DNA from 4 places in the Pseudarthrobacter sp. NPDC080039 genome. Region 3 is predicted to be linked to each of the others. Evidence: predicted binding sites of a transcription regulator. Region 3 holds the regulator's gene; each other region holds the start of a gene.
What was found. The regulator LexA, encoded in region 3, represses DNA repair genes until DNA is damaged. The targets are predictions, from matches to a motif close to TCGAACANNTGTTCGA.
Positions count from the first base shown of each region.

Region 1: a site for LexA is predicted at 3,327-3,342, ahead of AB0313_RS10430 (shikimate dehydrogenase). Genes of this name have one in related genera too.
Region 2: a site for LexA is predicted at 2,829-2,844, ahead of umuD (translesion error-prone DNA polymerase V autoproteolytic subunit). Genes of this name have one in related genera too.
Region 4: a site for LexA is predicted at 4,066-4,081, ahead of AB0313_RS01650 (DUF6504 family protein). Genes of this name have one in related genera too.

Region 1 covers NZ_JBFBKY010000007.1:90,058-95,841, reverse strand. The annotation lists gene AB0313_RS10445 (MFS transporter) at 1-760, shown strand, start outside; gene AB0313_RS10440 (MFS transporter) at 865-2,184, opposite strand; gene AB0313_RS10435 (IclR family transcriptional regulator) at 2,493-3,281, shown strand; gene AB0313_RS10430 (shikimate dehydrogenase) at 3,431-4,312, shown strand; gene AB0313_RS10425 (TIM barrel protein) at 4,312-5,784, shown strand, end outside.
Region 2 covers NZ_JBFBKY010000016.1:12,889-18,672, forward strand. The annotation lists gene AB0313_RS15690 (DUF6480 family protein) at 1-115, opposite strand, end outside; gene AB0313_RS15695 (hypothetical protein) at 253-690, shown strand; gene AB0313_RS15700 (glycerophosphodiester phosphodiesterase) at 687-1,499, opposite strand; gene AB0313_RS15705 (hypothetical protein) at 1,540-1,803, opposite strand; gene AB0313_RS15710 (HAD family hydrolase) at 1,922-2,740, opposite strand; gene umuD (translesion error-prone DNA polymerase V autoproteolytic subunit) at 2,858-3,289, shown strand; gene AB0313_RS15720 (Y-family DNA polymerase) at 3,334-4,614, shown strand; gene AB0313_RS15725 (lmo0937 family membrane protein) at 4,697-4,843, opposite strand; gene AB0313_RS15730 (ABC transporter substrate-binding protein) at 5,131-5,784, shown strand, end outside.
Region 3 covers NZ_JBFBKY010000008.1:130,822-136,605, reverse strand. The annotation lists gene hisB (imidazoleglycerol-phosphate dehydratase HisB) at 1-322, opposite strand, end outside; gene AB0313_RS11705 (histidinol-phosphate transaminase) at 384-1,502, opposite strand; gene AB0313_RS11700 (LysM peptidoglycan-binding domain-containing protein) at 1,610-1,960, opposite strand; gene lexA (transcriptional repressor LexA) at 2,312-3,046, shown strand; gene AB0313_RS11690 (ATP-dependent DNA helicase) at 3,118-5,178, opposite strand; gene hflX (GTPase HflX) at 5,171-5,784, opposite strand, start outside.
Region 4 covers NZ_JBFBKY010000001.1:359,412-365,195, forward strand. The annotation lists gene thrS (threonine--tRNA ligase) at 1-48, opposite strand, end outside; gene dnaE (DNA polymerase III subunit alpha) at 177-3,668, opposite strand; gene AB0313_RS01650 (DUF6504 family protein) at 3,681-4,031, opposite strand; gene AB0313_RS01655 (hypothetical protein) at 4,162-4,551, shown strand; gene AB0313_RS01660 (chorismate mutase) at 4,571-4,894, opposite strand; gene AB0313_RS01665 (VOC family protein) at 4,911-5,333, shown strand; gene AB0313_RS01670 (mycoredoxin) at 5,488-5,745, shown strand; gene AB0313_RS01675 (lipoate--protein ligase family protein) at 5,784-5,784, opposite strand, start outside.

The DNA of each region.
Region 1 (5,784 bases), on a different contig from region 3:
CATGTACTGTGCAGTGCTCATCGTTATCGCCGTCCTTGTCTTCTTCGTACTTTCCGATGCTCAGCAAAAGAGCGCAGGGTCCCACGGAGAACCGGTTGAGTCGACTTTCGCCGCGGTACGTCGAATCCTGAAAATCCGCGAGGTATGGGTGATGAGCCTGGTCCTCTTCTGTGGTTACACGCTGTTCTGGGGACACTACTACTTCTCCGGGTACCTCAACGTGAATCACGCCGTGAGCCCGGTCAATGCGGGCGTAGTGACGGTGATCGTCCTGTGGATGCGCCCGATCGGCGGGTTCGGAGGAGGCTTCCTCGCAGACAGGCTCGGCAAGAGCCGGGTCCTGGCGGTTTCAATGGTTGTCGCAGCCCTCGGGTTCATCAGCCTGAGCCTCCTGCCAAGCGGTTCGAATGGCCTGGCCTACGTGTTGGTGGTGGTTGTTGGCCTCTTCCTGTACGCAATCCGTGGGATCTACTGGTCACTGCTTGATGATTGCCGTGTCCCTGCCGCGGCGACCGGTGTGGCCATCGGAATCATTTCCTTCGTGGGTTACCTCCCCGACATCGTTATTCCGCAGATCAGTGGCGCTATCTACACCGCCTTCGGTGACGATGTGGCAGGGGCAAATAGTTTGTTCTTCCTTGTCACGGCCGGCATTGGGCTGGTGGGGGCTGCGGCCGCGGTTTACTTCGCAGTCCTGATGAGGAAACGCCGGAACGTCGAGACTGCCAGCGCCATGGAGCCATCGCCGAGCACGATCTAGCCTGCTTTTCGCTGGCCCTCCAGCCCACGACCAAGCCCGCCACCCCCTGGCCATTCCTGGGGGTGGCGGGCTTCGCCGGTTTCGTGACTAGGGTGGGGGCGCCCCTACTTCAGGCCCAGTTCCTTGGTGGGGGTCCGGAAGGATTCCTTGGCGGTCAGGGCGGACACAGCCGCAACGGCGCAGATGATGCCGGTGAAGATGGTGATCTGCACCCAGCCGCCGGGCTTGATGCCGCCCATCGCAGCCACGATGGCCGGTGCGAAGCCTGCCATCAGGAAGCCCAGCTGGGTTCCGATGGCCAGGCCGGAGAAGCGGACCTTCGTGCTGAACATTTCCGCGTAGAAAGATGGCCAGACCGCGTTGGCGGCTGCGTAGCCGCCGGAGAAGTAACCGATCGCGGCCAGGAACATCAGGGGGACGCTGTGGGACTCCAGGCTCAGCAGGAACACGGGCGTGAGGACGGCGCTGGCCAGGGCGCCGTAGATGAAGACGGGCTTGCGGCCGATCCTGTCCGCCAGCATCCCAAAGAACGGCTGGGTGCCCAGGGCCACGATGTTGGCAGCAACCACCAGCCACAGGGTAGTGGTGCCGTCCACGCCGGCCACGGTCTTGGCGTAGCTGATGGCCAGGGTGCCGAAAACGGTGGAGACCGCGGCGATGAATGCGCAGCAGATCACGCGGAGCACGTCGCGCCAGTGGCCCTTGAGCAGGTCCGCTACGGGCAGCTTGGCGATCTGGGCTGTCTTCCGGGCCTCTTCGAAGGCGGGCGGTTCGTGCAGGGTGCGGCGGATCAGGAACGCTACAACAACCACGGCGGCGCTGAGCCAGAACGGGATGCGCCAGCCGATGCCGAACTTGATCTCATCCGGCAGGGTCAGGACGGGGATGAATACCAGGGCTGCGAGGATCTGGCCGCCCTGGGTGCCGGTGAGGGTCCACGAGGTGAAGAATGAACGGCGGTTGTCCGGGGCGTGCTCCAGGGTCATGGAAGAAGCGCCGGCCTGCTCTCCCGCGGCGGAGAGGCCCTGGCAGAGGCGGGCCAGTACCAGCAGGGCCGGAGCCCACCAGCCAACCGTGCGGAAGTCCGGCAGGCAGCCGATGACGAAGGTGGATGCACCCATGAGCACCAAAGTGAACATCAGGACCTTCTGGCGGCCCACCCGGTCGCCGAAGTGGCCCAGGATGATGGCGCCGATGGGCCGGGCCACGTAGGCGAACCCGAAGGTGGCGAAGGACATGATGGCAGCGTTGGCATCCGCACTGGGGAAGAAGACGGTGGGAAAGATCAGCGCCGCTGCGGAGCCAAAGATAAAGAAGTCGTAGTACTCGACGGCGCTGCCGAGGAAGCTGGCGAGGGCAGCCTTCCTGGGCGTCCCGGCGGAGGTGAGGGCACCCGCCCCTGCGGACGGAAGTGTCTTGCTCATGGTGTTCCTTTGGTGTGACGACATTGTCGCGGATGGATCTGGGGGTCGCAGCCGCCGCTGCCTTGGTGCGGGCGGGGTGCGATGCGGCTGGAGTCCGGAAAAGACCCGGCATAAGTAGCCACATTGTGGGAGCTACTTGTGCGATATAGAAACTATGACTGTGAGGGCTGTCACCTGTCAAGAAAAATAATCATCATCTAGAAGCAGCTCTCACATTGTGGCAATATGGAGTTATGAGTGTGAACCAAACCACAGCGGCCAATGAAGAATCCGCTGTCGCCGCAACGGCCGCAGAACCCGTAAATGCCATGCCTCCGGCGGGGAAGGTCGGCGCGCGTCCTGCGGACCGCACGGACATGGTGGGCAAGGCCCTTGGCCTGCTCGTCCTGCTGGGTGACGAACCGCGTGGCGCTACCGCCGCGGACATATCGCGCCGGGCGGAGCTTCCGTTCAGCACCACCTACCGGCTGCTTGGCTCCCTGACCCGCGATGGCTTTGTCGACTATGAGCCGGACGGGCGCCGCTACCACCTGGGCCTGAGAATCTTCCAGTTGGGACAGCGTGTCTCCAACCACCATGGCTTTGCCGGGACGGCCATGCCCATCCTCCGCCGCGTCACTGAGCAAACCGGCGAAGCAACCATCCTCAGTGTCCGCGACGGCCTGCACCACCTGACCGTCAGCAAGGTGGATGGGCCGCAGACTTTCCGCGTGACCAGCGACCCCGGCCACCTCGGGTCGCTCTCCACTACGGCGGTGGGCAAGGCCCTGGTGGCGTTCGCGGAGGATGCGGAGCGTGAAAAGCTGCTGGCCGAGCTTCCGCTGGAGGCGCTCACCGGGAAATCCATCACGGACCGCGATGCCTTCAGGGCTGAAATCGAGAAGGTGCGCCGACAGGGCTACGCCGTCATGGACGAGGAAAACGAGGCCGGCATGCGCGCGGTGGCCGTACCGCTGCTCAATGACCAGGGGCATGCCTTCGCTTCGCTGGCAACTGCCGTGCCGGTGTTCCGGCTGGACCTCGAGGGGCTGACCGCCCACGTGCCCCTGCTGCAGGAAGCTGCCGCAGAACTGGCCGCCCGGCTGCCGCAACGGTAGGAGTCATCCGGGTCGCGGGCTCTTCCTGCCCAATTTGTTCGTATCTAGAACACTAGTGCGATAAGTGAACATTTGCTGTACTGTAATCCCTATCACCCGCTACGCAGCCAGTTATGCGTATCCGGTGCCGTACCAAAGGAGCTGCCCGCATGAGCAATCGAACTGAGTCCTACCTCGTGGGACTGGTTGGTGATGGCGTGATGCCCTCGCTCACGCCGCCCATGCACGAACGGGAAGGCGACGTGCAGGGCCTGCGCTACCTGTACCGGCCTATCGACCTTCTGGAGCTGGGACTGCCCGGTGAGTCTGTGGGCGCCATCCTGCAGAGCGCCCGCACCCTGGGCTTCAATGGCCTGAACATCACGCACCCCTGCAAGCAGCTGGTCCTTCAACACCTCGATGAGGTGAGCCCGGACGCCCGCCGGCTGGGCGCCGTCAACACCGTGGTCATCCGCGACGGCCGCTTCATCGGCCACAACACCGACTTCTCGGGCTTCGCTGCAGCGCTGGCTACCGGCCTGCCCGGAGCCAGGCTGGACCGCGTGGTGCAGCTTGGCGCCGGTGGCGCCGGCTCCGCCGTCGCCTATGCCCTGCTGACCGCCGGAGTCCGCACGCTGCACCTGGTGGATGTTGACCCCGCGCGGGCCGCAGCCCGGGCAGCCGAGCTGTCCGGCTTCTTCCCCGGCCGCACCATCAAGGCAGGCGCGACGGCGGAGCTGCCGCAGCTGATGCCCCTGGCCGACGGCCTGGTGCACTGCACCCCGGTGGGGATGGCAGCCCACCCCGGGGTCCCCCTGGACCTCGACCTGGTCGAATCCCGGCACTGGGTGGCGGATATTGTCTACCGGCCCATCGAGACCGAACTGGTGCGCGGCGCCCGCGCCAAAGGCTGCGACGTCCTGGACGGCGGTCGCATGGCCGTGGGCCAGGCCGCCGACGCGTTCCGCATCTTCACCGGCCTGGTCGCGGATCCTGACCGCATGCGCTCGCACTTCCTCGAACTCGTGGCCGCCGAGGAGGTGGCCGCCTGATGCGCACTGGAATCGCCACCGTCTGCCTCTCCGGCACGCTGAAGGAAAAGATGCACGCCTGCGCCATCGCGGGCTTCGACGGCATCGAGATCTTCGAGCAGGACTTGGTTACCTCGCCCCTCAGCCCCGAAGAGGTACGCATGATGGCCGCGGACCTGGGCCTGGGCCTGGACCTGTACCAGCCGTTCCGGGATTTCGACGGCGTCACCCCTGACCTGCTGAAAGCCAACCTCCGCCGCGCGGAAGCGAAATTCAAGCTCATGTCCCGCCTGGGCATGGACACTGTCCTGGTCTGCTCCAACGTTGCCACCGCCACGATTGACGACGACACCGTCCGCGCCGAACAGCTGGCGCAGCTCGCCAACCTCGCCGGCGACCACGGCATCAAAGTCGCCTACGAGGCACTGGCCTGGGGCAAGTACGTCAACGACTACGAGCACGCCCACCGCCTCGTGGAGATGGTGGACCACCCCAACCTCGGCACCTGCCTGGACTCCTTCCACATCCTGTCCCGCGACTGGGAGACCTCCCACATCGAGGCCTTCAACCCGGACAAGATCTTCTTCGTCCAGGTAGCCGACGCCCCCAAGCTCTCCATGGACGTCCTGTCCTGGAGCCGCCACTACCGGGTCTTCCCGGGTGAGGGGCAGTTCGAGCTGGCCAAGTTCATGGGCCACGTGGTCCGCGCCGGCTACACCGGGCCGGTCTCGCTGGAGGTCTTCAACGACGTCTTCCGGCAGTCCGACGTCGAACGCACCGCGGTGGACGCCATGCGCTCGCTCATCTGGCTGGAGGAACAGAGCGCCAAGTGGCTCGCGGGCACCTCCACGGACGCCGCGCAGGGCAGCGGCGGCGCGAACCGCCGTCGTTATCCCATGGAACTGGCCACGCTGCCCAAGGTGAACGAACCAGCCGGGTTCAACTTCGCCGAAGTGAAGGCGGACGATACCGCGCAGCTGGAGAAGCTCCTTGGCCAGCTCGGCTTCGCGTTCGAGGGCCGGCACCGCACCAAGGACGTCCAGCTGTGGACCATGGGCCAGGCCCGGGTGATCATCAATGAACAGGCGGCGCGGCACGCGGAACCCGCCATCGCGGCGCTGGGGTTCGACGTCGATTCCCCCGTGATTGCCTCCGCCCGGGCGCAGCAGCTCAAGGCCCCGGTGGTGGCCCGCAAGGTCCAGGCGGACGAGGAAGTGTTCCAGGGCATTTCCGCGCCGGACTCCACCGAGATCTTCCTCTGCCAGGGCAGCCCGGACGGAACGGCTGCCTGGACGCACGAATTTGGGGAAGGGCTGGAACACCCCTCCGCGGGGGCCAGTGCGGTCATTGACCACGTCAACCTCGCCCAGCCGTGGCAGCACTTCGACGAGGCCGTCCTCTTCTACACCAGCGCCCTGGCCCTGGAGCCGCAGCCGTTCGCCGAGGTGCCCAGCCCCAGCGGCCTGGTCCGTTCCCAGGTCATGCAGACCTCC
Region 2 (5,784 bases), on a different contig from region 3:
AGCCGCCCGCCTCGCGGCTTCGCTGTTCGGCCAGGTGCGGCTGCGCCGCGCCCACATTGTCCTTCCCGGGACGGTCCGGGTTGGCGGGGTCGTTTTCGGGATGGTAAGTGCCCATGTTGCTCTTCCTTCCTCTCCGGCTGTGGTTGGATTCCCCAGCACTGGACTAATTGTAAGCATGCTGATAATTCTGGAGGAGTAGGGCCGGGACGCCGCTGGGGCGCGCCGGCATGCGATGTCGGAAGGAGCAGTCACATGGGAATCGGCGACAGCATCGGCAAGGCAGCGGAAAACGCCATGGAGGACCTGGCCGGGACGTCCAAGCCGACCGAGAAGATGGACGTGCCTGATCCGGCGGACCCCAATGACGACGTGGAGGTCCACTCGTCGCTCAGCGAAGGTTCGAACGCGATGGAGGCGGAGAAGCAGAAGGCCCCGGGCCTCAAGGCCGGCGCCGCCCCCGCGCCGTTGTCCACCAGCCCGCTGGGCGGGGACGTCGACGAGACCGACAATGACAGCGCGCACAACGACAGGACGGACGACGGCGGACTGGCCGGCGACGCGTCGGCGCCCACCGGCGGCGGGAGAACAGCGGCTGGACCGGCAGGACTTCCCGACAGCAATCCTGACGAGTTGCGGGCAGACCCCACCGAAGGAGACGCGGATCCGTCCACCAGCACGGGCCGGGGTTAGCCCTCCGGCCCGTGGGGCCACTGGCCCCGGGCAAGCAGCACGTCGCGGAGCAGGTCCGCCCGGTCCGTGACGATGCCGTCCACGCCCAGCTCCAGGAGCCGGTGCATCTCGTCCTCCTCGTTGATGGTCCACACGTGCACCACCAGGCCCAGGTCGTGGGCCCGGCGGAGGAAGCCCCGGGTAACAACGGGGAGCCGCCCATAGCGGACGGGAACCTGCAGCGCATGAACATCCCGCAGCACCCGCCGCATCAGGCGGCGGAACACCGGGCGGGGAAGCGCCGGGCCCAGCAGGGTGAAGAGCGCGTTTGAACCCACTCCCGCAGAGGAGGCAACAGGGCGGCTGAGCAGCTTCAGCACCGCCCGTCGCCGCCGGTCCGAGAAACTGGTCACCAGAACACGGTGGTGCACCTGGTGCCGCTCAATGGCGGCCGCCGTGCTGCGCACCGACCCCCAGTCCTTGACGTCAAGGTTCAGCCGGGCCTCTGGCAGCCCCGTGACCAGTTCGTCAAACGTGGGAATGGGCTCCTGGCCGCCGATCCGGGCCTTGGCCACCTCCGTGTGCGGCAGCTCCGCCACCCGGCCGCTGCCGTCCGTCACCCGGTCCAGGCTCTCGTCGTGGAAAAGCAGCAGCACGCCGTCGGCCGTGGTGTGCACGTCCGTTTCGAGGTAACGGAATCCCAGGTCCACGCCGGCCCGGAACGCGGCCATCGAGTTTTCGAGCCCCTCGGCAGAGAACCCGCGGTGGGCCATGGCGATGGGAAGCTGCCGCCCGGCGTCGTCGGGGTGCTGGAAGAAGGGCAGGGTCACACTGCGAGCGTACTCCGCCGCGCGGGCCCGGACCCCGCCGTCAGTCCCGGCATGCGGTCTCGCGGCAGGCCACGATGTCGACGCCGTCGCTGCAGTGCAGCATGGTCCGGCCGCGGCCGCCGTCGAGGTGGACCCACACAGCGGTGTGGTCCGGCGTAACGGTGTCCACCACGCCACCTGCTTCAAACCCGGGCGAAAACAGGACCCGGACGCGGTCACCCTGCCGCAGCTGCTTCCAGTGCGGGGCGGGCGTTGCCGTGCCCAGCGGCGCATTGGCCGCGTGTTGCCATGCATTCCTTGCCATTATTACCCCCTTCGAGCCGGCGGGAGGCTGCCGGCCCTGCACGCTTCACGCTACGGCGGGAAGGTAAACGCCAGGTGAGCGCAGGCTGTGAAGTTGGCAACGGGCACCAGGCGCGGGGTCAGGAGAACTGGACGCCCAGGGAAGCGAGCCTGGCCTCCAGAACCTGGGCCACGCCGTCGTCGTCAAAATGCGGCGCCCGCTGACCCGCCGCCCTGATGGCCTCCGGGTGTCCGCTGGCCATCGCGTAGCCGTGGCCCGCCCAGCGGAGCATTTCGATGTCGTTGGGCATGTCCCCGAAGGCCACCACGTCGGCGGCATCGATGCCCAGCCCGGACGCATATTCGGCGAGCGTGACTGCCTTGTTCACCCCGGGCAGCGACAGTTCCAGCATGGCGACGCCGGGCGAGGAGTGGGTGGCAGCGGCCAGGTGCCCGACGGCGGGAGCCACCTCGGCGAGGAAGTCGTCCGGCGTTCCCTCCCGGACGATGGCGAGGAACTTCACCACGGAGTCGTTGTCCGTGAGCGTGTCCGCCAGCGGCGCCGGGGTGAATTCGGCAAGAAGCTCGCTGGACTCGTTTTCGATGAAGCCCGGTTCCAGGTGGAAGCCGGTCAGCGTTTCGGCGGCGAACAGCGCGGCCGGCCGGAGCGCCTTGATGATGCGGCGGGCTTCCATGACGGTATCGGTGGGCAGGGTGCGGGCAGAGACCAGGCGGTTGGCCTCGAGGTCCCAGACCACAGCTCCGTTGGAGCAAATCACCCGCCCCGTGTGGCCCAGCTGCTCTTCCAGCGGGTGCAGCCATCGCGGCGGCCGTCCCGTGACGAAGACAAGTTCGACGCCGGCATCCCGGCAGGCGTGGAAGGCGCGGATGGTGCGGGGGCTGATCTTTCCGTCATGCCCAAGGATTGTTCCGTCGATATCGCTTGCAACCAGCCGCATCCTGCAAGTCTACGGGGGCGTGGGCGCCCCCATGGTGGCAGTTCGCGGAAGACTGCCCGTTGTCAGCCTCCGGGGCTACACTGAACTATCGAACATATTTTCGAATAAGGGTGTGTTGTGGGCGTTATTATCGGTCCCCGCGTGATAGAGGCGGGCGCCTCCTTGTTTTCGGTGCTCATCTCGCCCGTGCCGGTGGCGGCAGGCTTTCCGTCCCCGGCCCAGGACTACTTCGACGGCCGGATCGACCTGAACGCACACTTGATCAAGGACATCACCAGCACCTTCGTGGTGCGGGTGACTGGCGACTCCATGGAGGGCGCCGGCATCAGCGACGGCGACGAACTGATCGTGAACCGGGCGCTCGAACCCAGGGACGGATCTGTGGTGATCGCGGTACTGGACGGTGAACTAACCGTCAAACGCCTCCGCATCACCGGCAGCGGTGTGGTGCTGCAGGCAGAGAATCCCAAGTATCCGGACATCCACGTGCCCGCGCTGTCCGAGCTGACCGTCTGGGGCGTGGCCACCAGGTGCCTGCACCATGTCTGAGGTACGGGGTCCTCGGGAGCAGCGGCATGGCTAGGCCGGCCCCCATGCGGCAGATGCCGCAGATTGCGCACGTGGACGTCAACTGTTTCTACGCCTCCGCGGAGCGGGCGTTCGACCCCTCACTGGAGGGGCGTCCGCTGGTGGTGCTGTCCAACAATGACGGCTGCGCCGTGACGCGCTCCCCGGAGGCGAAGGCACTGGGCATTGCCACCGGCGAGCCCTGGTTCAAGCTTGCGCCGCGCGCCGAAGAATGGGGGCTGGTGGCAAAATCCAGCAACTACGAGCTTTACGGGGACATCAGCGCCCGTGTCATGGAACTGCTGGGCAGGTATTCGGCCTGGCTGGAGGTGTACAGCATTGATGAGGCGTTCCTGGGCGTCAAAGGAGACACCGGGCAGTTGCTGGCCCTGGGCGCCAGGATCAAAGAATCCGTGCGCCGGCATGTGGGGGTGCCTGTTTGCGTGGGCATCGCCCCCACCAAGACCCTTGCCAAACTCTGCAACCAGTGGGCCAAGAACAATCCCGCTTTTGGCGGCGTCTGCGTGTGGGAATCGGTCCCGGCCGAGGTGCGGGAGGGGTTGATGGGCCGGCTGCCCGTCGATGAGGTCTGGGGCATCGCCGGCCGGCTCAGCAAGCGCCTGAACGTATTGGGGATCTTCACCGTCCTGGACCTGGTCCGCGCGGATCCTGTCATGATCAGGGACAGGTTCTCCGTGGTGCTGATGCGAACCGTCCTGGAACTGCGCGGCACACCCTGCATCCCTATGGAGGAGGAGCGGATCGGGCGCGACCAACTGATCTTTTCCCGCTCCTTCGCCACTCCCGTGACCACCTCTGCCGGCCTGCGCGAGGTGTTAAGCATCTACGCACAGCAGGCGAGCGCCCGGCTGGCCAAACACGGGCTGCAGGCGAAAGTGCTGACGGCCTTCGCGGCCACGTCGCCCTTCCGGAATCATGAACAGGCCTACCCGTCGGTGTGTGTTCCGCTGCCCATGCCCACGGCGGATCCACTGCTGCTCACCAAGGCGGCGCACGCGCTGCTGCCCAAAATCCGGGAAGGACTCAAGTACGCCAAGGCGGGCCTCATGCTCACCGACCTGCGGCCTTCAGGAAACCAGCCGCCCCTGGCGCCGTTCGAAAACCGGCACGAGGCACGCGGCATCGGCCCCCTGCTCGACGACGTGAGCAGGCGGTTTGGCCGCGGCTCCATCGGCCTGGGGCACGCCGGTATCAGGTCCGGCCTGGACTGGACCATGAAACGTGGGATGCGCTCGCCCCGCTACACCACGCACTGGGACGAACTCCCCCTGGTCAAGGCGGCCTGAAAACAGCAGGTCCCGCCGCCGGCGCACTGCCAGCGGCGGGACCTCGTTACTGCCGGAACCGTCGCGTCTTGACGCTTCCTGCCTAAACGCGTCGCCGGGCTGTGACGAAGTGGAAGATCAGGACGATTACTGCGATGACCAAAAGAATGTGAATGAGGCCGCCGCCGATGTTTGCCAGCAGTCCGAGAAGCCAGAGAACAGCGATGATAATGGCGATCCAAAGCAACATGAGAGTCTCCTTGACTAGTTTTTCAAAATCCCCATGTCGGGCACGTACCCACCAAAGCGGCAGATAAATCACCCCCAGCGAATCAGGAAGAGTACCTGACCACGTGCGCCACTGATTCCGGCGCCGTAGCAGCCCCGATTCAAGACGTCCCGCGACGAATTTTGACGCCCCGCAACGCCACGTTGAGCCTTCGCGTCCCCGCGTGAACCCCTGCGACACCGGCGATTGTGGGGCCGCTCGACGCTCCGTAACCTCAACTCAGCATCCGCCCCAGCAAAGGATTCCCCATGGCAAACCCGCAGGACAAGACTTCCCAGAACCAGCAAAGCTCCACCCGCATCGTCGCCGGCGGGTCCGGCAAGCCCAAGCGCTCGGCCGGCCTGAAAATTGGCATTGCGGCAGCCGTCCTCGCCCTCATTGGCGGGGGCGCCGCCGTCGCCTCCGCCGTGAACAGCGGGACACCTGCAGCAGGCCAGGACGCCGCCCAGCCCGGTACTCCTGCCGCCGAGCTGAAGCTCGGCTACTTCGGCAACGTCACGCATGCTCCGGCCCTGGTGGGCGTCAGCAAGGGCTTCATCGCCGGCGAGCTCGGCAGCACCAAGCTCAGCACCCAGGTCTTCAATGCCGGTCCGGCCGCCATCGAAGCGCTGAATGCCGGGGCCATCGATGCCACCTACATCGGCCCCAACCCGGCCATCAACTCGTTCGTGAAGAGCCAGGGCCAATCCATCAACATCATCGCCGGCGCTGCGGCGGGCGGCGCGCAGTTGGTGGTCAAACCGGAGATCACCTCGGCCGCGGACTTAAAGGGCAAGACCCTTGCCTCGCCGCAGCTGGGGGGCACCCAGGACGTTGCCCTCCGCGCGTGGCTGTCCTCGCAGGGGTACAAGACGAACGTGGACGGCAGCGGCGACGTTGCCATCAACCCCACCGAGAACGCG
Region 3 (5,784 bases):
GGGGCACGGTGGCCTCGCCGAACCGGCGGATTCCGGCCTTGTTGCCCAGGGCAGTCCGCAGGACTTCGCCGAAGGTGATGGCCACATCCTCCACCGTGTGGTGGACATCGATGTGGATGTCGCCGGTGGCCTTGACCGTCATGTCGATCAGGGAGTGCTTGCAGAGGGCTGTGAGCATGTGATCGTAAAACGGCACCGAGGTGTCGATGTCCGATACACCGGTTCCATCGAGGTTGATCTCCACGAGTACGGAGGACTCACTGGTGGCTCGCTCCATGCGGGCGGTCCGGGCCGCGGCCGTATTCGATCCGGTTGGACTCATGGTGAAGGATCCTTAGTGGGAGAAGAAGTGGTTCAGGGCGCCCAGCGCCGCAATATCAAGTCTAGGCGGGAAGCGCGGCCCGGCCCGCAAGGATGCGTTCCAGGGAGGTAAGGAAGGCTGTGGTTTCCGCCTCAGTACCTGCAGTGACCCTCAGGTGCCCGGGGATGCCGACATCCCGGATCAGCACCCCGGCATCCAGCAGTTCCTGCCACACCTGGTGGGGATTCTCCAGTCCGCCGAAGAACACGTAGTTCGAGTCGGACGCAGCCGGCGTGAGCCCCATCCTGGTCAGTTCGGCCACGATCCGGTCCCGCTGGGCCTTGATGTCCTGCACGTCGGCCATCAGGGCTTCGCGGTGTTCCAGGGCGGCAAGCGCGGTGGCCTGGGTGATGGCGGACAGGTGGTACGGGAGGCGTACCAGCCGCAGGGCATCGGTGACTTCGGGCGCAGCGGCCATGTAGCCAAGCCTGGCTCCCGCCAGGGCGAAGGCCTTGCTCATGGTGCGGGACACGATCAACCGCTCCCTGCCCGGCAGCAGGGTCAGGGCGCTTGGCGTTCCGTCATGGGCAAACTCGTGGTAGGCCTCATCCACGATCACGATGGCCTGGCTGTCCGTGCCGGCCTCGTAGACGGCTTCCACAACGTCCAGCCCCAGTCCGGTGCCGGTGGGGTTGTTGGGCGAGCAAAGGAAGACGATGTTCGGCTGCAGTTCCCTGACCTGGCGGGCAGCTGACTCTGCGCTGAGGTCGTACCCCTCGCCGCGCTCGCCGGTGATGTACTGGGTGTCGGTTCCGCTCGCGAGCAGGGGGTACATGGAGTACGTGGGCGGGAAGCCCAGCGCGGTCCGGCCGGGACCGCCAAAAGCCTGGAGAATTTGCTGAAGCACTTCGTTGGAGCCGTTGGCTGCCCACACGTTGGATTCATCCAGGCCGTGTCCAAGGTATTCCGCCAGAGCCTTCCGAAGCTTGGTGAACTCGCGGTCCGGGTAGCGGTTGAGCCCTGCAGCGGCCTCCGTAACGGCGGCGCTGATGGCGGCGCGGACGTCAGCCGGAACACCATGGGTGTTCTCATTGACGTTCAGGAGGATGGGGACGTCCAGTTGGGGCGCCCCGTAGGGGGTGAGGCCGCGAAGGTTGCTGCGGAGGGGAAGCCGGTTCAGACGTTCTAGCTGGTCGTTCACCTGAACAGTTTAGTTGCCTCGGCAACGACCGGAAAATGTGACGGTTCTCCGCCCTCCCCGGCGCCCCACCGCGGCCCAGGCAGGCCTCGCCCGAAAAAGGCGCATACTCAACGGGTGGGGACGAACAACTGCTGGCCAGGCAGCACGGACCCGGCCCTGAGGTTGTTGAGCTGGACGATGTCCGCCACGACGTCCCTGGCGTCCCGGTCCGGTGCCACCGCACTGGCAATAGCCCACAGGGACTGTCCCGGCTGCACGGTCACGGTGAGCGTGGGCGTGACCGCCAGGTCTGAGGCCGAATCAGAGGCCTTGGCCGGCGAATGGAAGATGCCGGCCAGGGACAGCAATAGCACGGCAATGACAACAAGCGGGACCCCAATCAGGACGATCCTGCCCCGTCGCGTTAGCCGCAGGGGTGCTGACGGGAGTGAAACCTGGTGAAGAGATATAGCTGACATGAACTGAGCCCTCCTGGACCTGCCGTGCTGCCCGGGTGTTCTTCCGGCGCCTGGGGATCCGGGGTACGGGCGGAAACTTTTCCGGCCACATCTTCGAATAACTGGCGCATCGGTTAGAACACATGTTCGAACTTGCTTGATTCAGTTTTAGCACTTATCAACGAACATTGTCGAGACTCGCTAGAACAAATGTTTGAAAAAGCAGTGTGGCTGGCCTAGCTTTGAACCAGAGAACAACCACCCCTGAAGTTGAACAGCAGGGTCTGACAATGACAGTGGGAGTCCTTCCGGGCGGCGCTGCAGCACAGCAAAAGCGGAAGAACCGGCGGCAAGCGAAAGGCATCGGCGAATATGGCAGCAGCAGCCGCCGGGGGCAGGACCGCCCCGCAATCCAAGAGGACCGCCAAGGGGCTGACACCCCGGCAGAAAAAGATCCTCGAAACCATCCAGCGCTCAGTGAATGAGAATGGGTATCCGCCCTCCATGCGGGAAATCGGCGATACCGTGGGATTGGCAAGCCTGTCGAGCGTCACCCACCAGCTCTCGCAATTGGAGAAGCTGGGTTACCTCCGGCGCGACCCCAAACGGCCGCGTGCCATGGAAGTACTGATGCCCCTCACCCTGGACGGCGGCGGCAAAGCGGCCGGCACGTCCCCCGCACCCCAGGCTGCATCGGGCGGCGCCACCGTGGCTGAACTACCCACCGCACTCGATACGGCGATGGTCCCGCTGGTGGGCCGGATTGCTGCCGGCGGACCGATCCTGGCTGAACAACTCGTTGAAGACGTCATGCCCCTTCCCCGCCAACTGGTTGGTCAAGGTGAACTCTTCATGCTGAGGGTGGCCGGTGACTCCATGGTGGACGCGGCCATTTGCGACGGCGACTGGGTGGTGGTCCGGCGGCAGGCTGACGCTGCCAACGGCGACATCGTTGCTGCACTGCTCGACGACGAAGCAACCGTCAAGACGTTCCGGCAGCGCGACGGCCACACGTGGCTGCTCCCCCAGAACACCCAGTACGAACCCATCCTGGGCGACCACGCCACCATCATGGGCAAGGTCGTCTCGGTCCTGCGCTCCCTCTGACTCCTCGGGGAGCCGGCTGTTCCTGCGACGCTCCACCGGGCACTGCAGGAACCGTCTCCGGGCTCCCGCAGCTACCTCGACGCGTCGGCGCCCAGCCGGCTGAGCGCCGCCAGCGCCTTGCTGCGGTCGGTAGTTGCCCAGAACGGCGGCAGGGCGCCCCGGAGAAAACCGGCATAGCGCTCGGTGGCCAGCCGCGAGTCCAGCACGGCCACCACACCTTTGTCCCCCGGTGACCGGATCAGCCGGCCGGCCCCCTGCGCCAGCCGGATCGCGGCGTGCGTGGCCGAAACAGACATGAACCCGTTCCCGCCCGCCTGCGCCACTGCCCGCGACCGTGCCGTCATCAGCGGATCATCCGGCCGCGGAAACGGAATTCGGTCGATTACCACAAGGCGGCAGGAGCCTCCGGGCACGTCGACTCCCTGCCACAGGGACATGGTCCCGAAAAGGCAGGTATCGGGCTCATCGGCGAACTGCTTGACCAGGGCGGTCATGGTCGACTCGCCTTGGCACAGGACCGTCACGTCCAGCCTCGGCCGCAGGGCGTCCGCTGCTTCTTCAGCCGCCCGGCGGGAGGAGAAGAGGCACAATGCGCCGCCGCCCGATGCCTTGATGAGCGCTTCCAGTTCCTCCAGCGCCTCCGGAGACACGCCGCGCCCGGGTTTGGGCAGGTGGCCGGCCACGTAGAGGATGCCCTGTTTGGGATAGTCGAAGGGCGACCCGACGTCCACGCCCTTCCAGCTTGGCGCCCCCTCACCCAGGAGGCCCAGTCCACCCGCCGCAGGTTCGAAGGCCGAGCCGATCGCGAGGGTAGCGGACGTCAACACCACGGTGTGCCCCGCAAAGAGCCCTTCCCGCAACCTTCCGGCCACGGACAACGGCGCGATGTTGACCAGCACCGGCGCGTTCTCGTCCGGCGGCGAGTATCCCTGTCCGGGATCGAAGGTGCTGGCGCGGGAAAACCAGACCACTTCCCGGTTTTCCCTGGCGGCGATAAGCCGCTCGCACAGTTCCAAAATAAGCATGAGGCGGGACCGCGCGAGCTGCCGCCCGCCGTCGGCTGTAGTGTTGCTGTCCCCCTTGGAATCGGACAGTGCGGCCCGGCACGCCTCGCGCAACTGGTCCACGCAGTCAAGCTGCTCATCGTTCAGGCCATTGGGAAGCAAGCCGCTTGGCGCCCCGGCGAGTGCCAGCTCAAGATTGGCGGCGGCCGCGTTCAAGGCGTCAACGGTGATGGCAGTGTGCTTCCGGGCGCCGGCAGCGGCAGCGTGGACCATGGCGACCGAAAGTTGCCCCGAGACTGCGCCGGTCACCCGGTCCTGCAGTTCGTGCGCTTCGTCAACCACCACGACGTCGTATTCAGGCAGTACTGCGAGTCCCTCGAAAGCGCTGACGGCAAGCATGGCATGGTTGGTCACCACCACGTCCGCCTCGGCCGCGTCCTGCCGCGCCAGTTCACTGAAACACTCTGCGGCCAAGGGGCATTTCTGGGCGCCCAGGCATTCCATGGACGTCACGGAGACCTGGCGCCAGGCCCGGTCGGTCACACCAGGCAGGAGCTCGTCCCGGTCGCCGGTGGTTGTCTTCTCTGCCCACTCGCGGAGCCGCACCACTTCCCTGCCAAGCTGCGACGACGGGCCCCCAACGGCAGCGGCGAAGTGCGGAACGCTGGTGTCCTCACCCAGTGAGAAGAGCTGCCCTTCCGACGGCTCCTCGGAGGGGAAACCGCCTTCGAGCTTGTGGCGGCAAACGTAATTGGACCGCCCTTTGACCAAGGCAACCTTCACGGGCCGCTCCAGCGCCGGCGTGATGTTCTTCAACAGCCGCGGCAGGTCCCTGCCGACAATCTGCGTCTGCAGTGCCAGCGTGGCCGTGGACACCAGCGCCGGTTTGTTGCTTTCCAGGGCGTGGGCAATGAGCGGCACCAGGTAAGCCAGCGACTTGCCGGTGCCGGTGCCGGCCTGGACCAGCAGATGGTCTCCTGTTTCGATGGCCCGGGCCACCTGCCGCGCCATCTCATGTTGTCCGGCGCGGCTCTGTCCGCCCATTCCGGCAACAGCCCGGTCGAGCAGTTCGATGACGAACTGCTCGCCGGGCGTCCCTGCCGCGTCGCCCGCCGCGGCCTCAGTCATTGACGGCGAATGGTTCCAGTTCGGACGCCAGGCCCTCCCGGACCTTCACCGCAGTCCTGGTACCTGCCTCGATATGGTCCACGCTCAGAATCTCGGCATCGGACTGGTGGAGCTTGCTGATCAGGTCTCCGCGGTCGTACGGGATGAGCAGGTCCATCTGGACGGACGGCCGGGGAATCGATTCGCTGATGAGCTTCAGCAGTTCGGGGATCCCCTCACCCGTACGGGCTGAGACCACCACGTGCCGCTGTTCGCGCTGCTTCAGCCGCTCAACGACAAAGGGATCAGCTGCGTCGGCCTTGTTCAGGACGATGATCTCCGGCACCTTGCGGGCGTCAACTTCGCTGAAGACCTTACGGACCGCTGCGATCTGCCCCTCCGGATCAGGGTGCGAAACGTCCACCACGTGCAGGATCAGGTCCGCGTCCGCCACCTCCTCGAGGGTGGAGCGGAAGGCCTCCACCAGCTGGGTAGGCAGGGAACGGACGAATCCAACGGTGTCCGCCAGGGTGTAGCCCAGGCCGTCGGGAGTCTCCGCCTTTCGGACGGTGGGATCCAGCGTTGCGAACAGGGCGTTCTCCACAAGGACGCCGGCGTCCGTAAGCC
Region 4 (5,784 bases), on a different contig from region 3:
GGTCTCTTCGCCGTCGACGAGAAGGGTGATCTGCTGGGCATCTGACACGGGTGTCTCCTATTCAAAGTTGAGGCTTCATAGCTTGCGGCATACGGGGACCACAGCCAGCCACCGTCAATGCTATCGGTTCGGTTCAGGGCCGACCAACGCGGCACACGGGGTGTGCCGAACGGATGTCAGCCGTTGAAACCGGTGATGGCAAGGGCCCTGCTGATCCCATCCAGGGGATGCGGCACGTCCTCGACGGCGGCGGCAGCGGACTCCGGGAAGGGCAGGGTCTCCGTCCGGCTCAGGTCCCACGCCATGCTTGCGCTCAGGCTGATGCCCCGGGGCCCGGTCCTCCGGGTAGTCCCGCGGATCAGCAGCAGCCGGGTCCCGAACAGGAGCGGACCGGCGGTTTCCTGCGCTTCGTGGAAGAAGACCGAATCCACGCAGCCGGTGCCGTCGTCGATACTGATGAAAACCACCCTCCTGCCGCCGCGCATGGGGGGTGTCTGGGTTGCCACCCGCACGCCTGCCACCAGCACTTCCGTGCCGTTGCGCAGGTTGAGGAGCTGATCCGCGGTGGTGACACCCAGTTTTTCCAGCAGAGGCCGGTGGCTTTCCATCAGGTGGGTACTGACGTCGACGGCCATGAGATCGAGTTCTGCCCTGACGTTTTCAACCAGCGTGGGGGCGGGCAGGCCGGGTTTGAGGTTGCGCAGTTCAATGTCCCCCAGGGGCAGGGAGAGTTGTCCGTCAACCACATCAGTACCTTTGCGGGACCCGGTGGAAGACTGCAGCTGCTGCAGGTGGTGCACCAGGTCCGCCCGGTTGGCAGGGCCACCTGCTTCGCGGTGCAGGGAGTCGAAGGCACCCAGTTGGGCAAGGCGCCTGATGCTTGGCTTGCTGAGCCGCGAGCGCGCCCTGAGGTCTGCCAAAGAGTCATAAGGCTGTCCGGCCACGATCCGCTTCAATTCGGCAGCAGACAACCCGTAGATCCCGTTGAGGCTGAGCCGGATCCCCAGCTTTCCCGCGTCCTGTCCGGACGCTATCCGCTCCACCCGGTATTCGGCTTTGCTCCGGTTGATGTCCAGGGGAAGGATGGGGATGCCCAGCCGGCGGGCCTCAGCCACCAACAGCCGTTTTGGGTACATGCCGGGGTCGTGTTCCCACAAGCCGGCAAGGAAGGCTTCGGGGTGATGTGCCTTCAGCCAGGCCGACTGGTAGGTGGGGACGGCGAAAGCGGCTCCGTGGGCCTTGCAGAAGCCGAAACTGGCGAAGGACTTCAGTGTCCCCCACACCTTGTCCACCACGTCAGGGGAATATCCCCTCCCTTTGGCGTTCCTGCGGAAGTATTCCTCTACCTGCGCTTCACCGCTCTCGCTTCCCAACGACCGGCGGAATTCGTCTGCCTTGGCCAGCCCGCAGCCGGTCATGGTGTCCAGGGTTTTGAGGATCTGCTCGTGGAAGACCGTGACGCCATGGGTTTCCTGAAGCACCGGTTTGAGGTCCGGGTGGGGATAGACCTCAGGAGCGAACCCGTGCCGGTGTTCCAGGAAGGGCCGCACCATGTCCGATTTCATGGGGCCCGGGCGGAACAGCGAGATGTCGATGATGAGGTCGTTGAACTCCCTTGGCGCCATCTTGCCAATCAGTTCCCGCTGCCCGGGGGATTCAATCTGGAAGCAGCCAAGGGTGTGGGTGCTCCGGATCAGCTCATAGGTAGCTTCGTCGTCGAGGGGAACAGCATTGAGGTCGATCCTGCCATCGGCCGCTATGTAGTCGGGCCCGGAGCCGTCAGGGCCTTGCGGGTGGCCGCCTGCCGCCACCACTTCCTCTTTGCCGGGGTGTATCCGGATAATCTCCCGGACGGCGAACGCCATGGCACTTTGCATCCGGACGCCCAGCACATCGAGCTTGAGCATTCCCATGGGGTCCATGTCATGTTTATCGAACTGGCTCATGGGCAGTCCCAGGCCGCTTGGCTGGACCGGGGTACGGTCCAGGAGCGTGGCATCTCCCAGGATCACTCCGCAGGGGTGCATGGAAATATGCCTTGGGAGCCGGTCGAGCCGTTCGGTCAGGTCCACCAGGAGATCCAACTGCTGGTTCCCATCGGTGTCGCGCCGCTCAACCCGGCCCGCAAATTCCCGCAGCTCGGGTTTTTCCTGCAGCGCCTCACGGAACTTCCGCGCGGAAAACCGCCACAACTGCTTGGCAATCTCCCCCACTTCGTCGTCGTCCATGCCCAGCGCCAGGCCGGCGTCGCGCACTGCTCCCCGTGCCCGGTATCCGTTCTGCATGCTCATCAGGGTGACCCGCTCGGATCCAAAGCGTTCAAAAATCCGGCGGTAGACGTTGTGGCGCTCAGCGCTTTCGACGTCGATGTCAATATCGGGAAGGGTGGCGCGGTCATTGGAGAGGAAGCGTTCAAAAATCAGGTCATGCTGGAGCGGGTTCACATGGCTGACCTCGATCAGGTAGTTGACCAGGCTGGAGGCCCCCGACCCCCTGGCAGCAGCCCTGACCCCCATATCCTGGATCATCCGGGAAACCTCAGCCACCGTCAGGAAGTAGGAAGAGAAGCCAAGGTTGTGGATGATCCCCAGCTCATGGTCCAGCCGGGCAAGTACTGCCTGTTCCGCCATACCGTTGACGCCAGGGAAACGCCTGCCGATTCCTGCCTGGCAGCGCTGGATAAGTTCGGCGTGGGGATCCTGGTTGATGCCGATGACGGATGCCTCCGGCACCACGGGCTGCTTCCAGCCCATGTCGTTGACGGGATCGATGCGGCAGAGGTCGGCGAGCGCCTCTGTCTGTGCCATCAGCTGCCTAAGGTCCGCGGCCCCATACCCTGCAGCGGAAATGATTTCCCTGCCCAGCCCCAGCATCTGTTCCCGGGTTTTCAGCCATCCCTGTCCGGTGGGCTGAAGGAGCGGCTCGCCCGCCAGTTCCGGCAGTGACTTCAGGGTCCGTGCAGAGTCAAGGACGTCGGCTGTGGGTGCTCCATCCGCCGCGCAGTACCGCACAGCGTTGGTGATGATGGCAGGTATGTGGTGTTCCTCGGCCAGCCTGAGCATGCGGACAGCATGCGCAGTGCTGAATGGCGTCCCCGGTGCACTGAGCTGGGAGACGATTTCCGCCACCACCGTTCCTGCCGGCATTGCGTCCACCCATTTTTTGAACAGGGTGCGGGGACGCAGGTAGCGCCGTCCACCCATGGCCCGTCCCACATCTGAGTCAGGGCCCAGCAGGACGGTCAGCACCGGTTTAAGGGTTTGGGGGTCAAGGGTACGGGAAGCGAGTTCGGCGCGGGTGACCGCGGCAGGTACCGCTCCCCCTGCTTTCCCTGAGGTCCTGGCATGGGCATCGGACACCAGCCGGCAGAGCGCCCGGTACCCTGCGCCGTTGTTGTGGCCCCGGGCGAGGACCACTACCCTGCCGGAGACCTGCGTACGGTGATCGCCGTCGTCGTCAAATACTGCAAGGTCCACCCCAACGATGGGGTCGATGCCCGCAGCCATACAGGCTTTGAGGTGCTTAATGGTTCCGTAGAGGCCGTCCCTGTCTGTGCAGGCAAGGGCGGTAGCGCCGTCCGCGGCGGCTGCCATGGCAAGTTCCTCTGGCCAGGAGACGCCGTAGTGGGCACTGAACGCAGTGGAGACGTGAAGGTGGGTGAAACTCATGCTGTTCCGCGTTCAAGCAGTTCTGTGGCGTAAACCGTCATGGATCCGCAGCAGGCGCCAGCGGCCGCTTCGGATATGGCGGGTCAGGTCAAGGGTGAGGGGTTCCACTCCGGCGGCGTCTTCCGGAGCTCCGGGGCGGGATGTCCAGCCGACAGGCAGGACCTGGACCCGCCAGATTTCGTGGTCCACCACACCTGCCCCGCTTCCCAGTGGTGCCCTGCTGTCCTCAGCCCACCACTGCCGGCGTTCGTACCAGCGCACGGGTTCTGCGCAGAGAGCGTAGGGCCTGCCAGCCCATGTCAAAGATTCAGGCTGACCGGAAGCGGAACACACCACGTCAACGGATTCGCTGAACATGCCCATGCACACCTCCCGGACGAGCTTCCTGTACTGGTATTCGAATATGTATTCGAATAAAGCCAGTCTACGCCGGGTGGGAAGTAAAAAATAGCCGGGGGTGGACGGGGCGTGCGGCAGGGAGCAGGATGATGGCATGAGTACCGATGACGCACTCCTGAAGCAGGCAAGCATCAAGACCCAGGACTCCACGCTGGTAGCCACATTCGATATCGATGGCGCCATTCCGGGATCCGGCGCCTACGTGGTGGGCCTGATGGGAGCCTCACCGGACTATTCCTTACAGCGCCGGCTGTGCATCGAGTTCATGAACGGGGAGGCCATCGCCTGCTACTCGTTCAACCGTGACCAGGGAATCGAGGAAGACTACGACCTGGCAGGAGTTTCCCATTCGGAAAACAGCATCACTGGAAGCTTTCCCCTGACAGCCTTGAACGGGCTCGGACAGAGCCATGTGCTGTCCGCATTCAGCGAGGCGGACGGACGGGAGTTCCAGCATGGAGTGCCGGTGGAGGAAGCCCTTTAGGGCCTCCTCCACCCATCTGCTAGCTGTTTTCTTTGTGGATCTTCAGTTCAAGTTCGATGAACGCTGAGATCATCGCCCGGTAGGTTGACTCCACAATGTCCGGGTCGATGTCCTTTTTTTCGGCCGCGGAGCGCACATGTTCGATGATGCGTTCCACCCGGCCAGGGGCCCGTACTTCAGCGTCATCACCCTTGAGCGTCCCGGCAATCCTGATCAGCCGTTCGCGGCGCGCGATGAGGGTGACAATCTGCTCGTCCACCTCGTCAACGGCAACCCGGACGGCAGCGAGCTGTTCCCTGTCGGCCCGGGCATCCCTATCGTTTCCTTGAATTGTCGCCATCATCTGACAGTATCGAAGCATGCAGCCCAGAGTCGACTTTATCTCCCTCGGTGTCCGCAGCGTCCAGGATTCCCGCGCCTTCTATGTCGATGGCCTTGGCTGGCCCGTCCACCGCGAAGTTACCGGGGAGGTGCTCTTCATCCAGGTGAACCATGGTCTGGTGCTTTCACTGTGGGACGCGCGCCAGATGCAGGCGGAGGCCCTCACCAACGCACCCGCCGGCGTTCCCTGCATCACCCTCAGCCATAACTGTCAAAGCCCTGCAGAGGTGGACACCGTCATGGAAGAGGCGGCGGCAGCAGGCGCTGCCATCATTGCGGAGCCGGTCACCCAGCCGTGGGGCGGCTACACGGGGTACTTCGCAGATCCCGACGGCTTCCGCTGGGAAGTGGCGTACAACCCCGCGTGGGCAGTGGACGACGCCGGCACGGTCACCGTGTGATGACCGGCCCCGCCGGGCGGGGCTGCTTGAACGGTGCTGCTTGGGCAGGGATGCCATACAGGCCCCTCCGCGGCGCAACAACACCAGGGAATACCGAAAGCCGCGCTACCGTTGACCGTAAGGAAACCTTTCAAGCGACATTTAGGAGATCCCTGTGGACTTCACTCCCGAATCCGGCACCATCACCATGTTTTCCACCACCTGGTGCGGCTACTGCAACCGGCTGAAGAAGCAGCTGGATGCGCAGGGCATCGGCTACACCGAAATCAACATCGAAGAGGTTGACGGCACCGCCGAACTCGTGGAGCAGCTCAACGGCGGCAACCGCACCGTTCCCACGGTTCTCTTCCCGGACGGCACCGCGGCCACGAACCCGTCGGCTGCCGAGGTCAAGAGCCGCCTGGCCGCCTAGGCACTCCACCGGCGGCGCCGCCGCAGGACTGATGCGGGT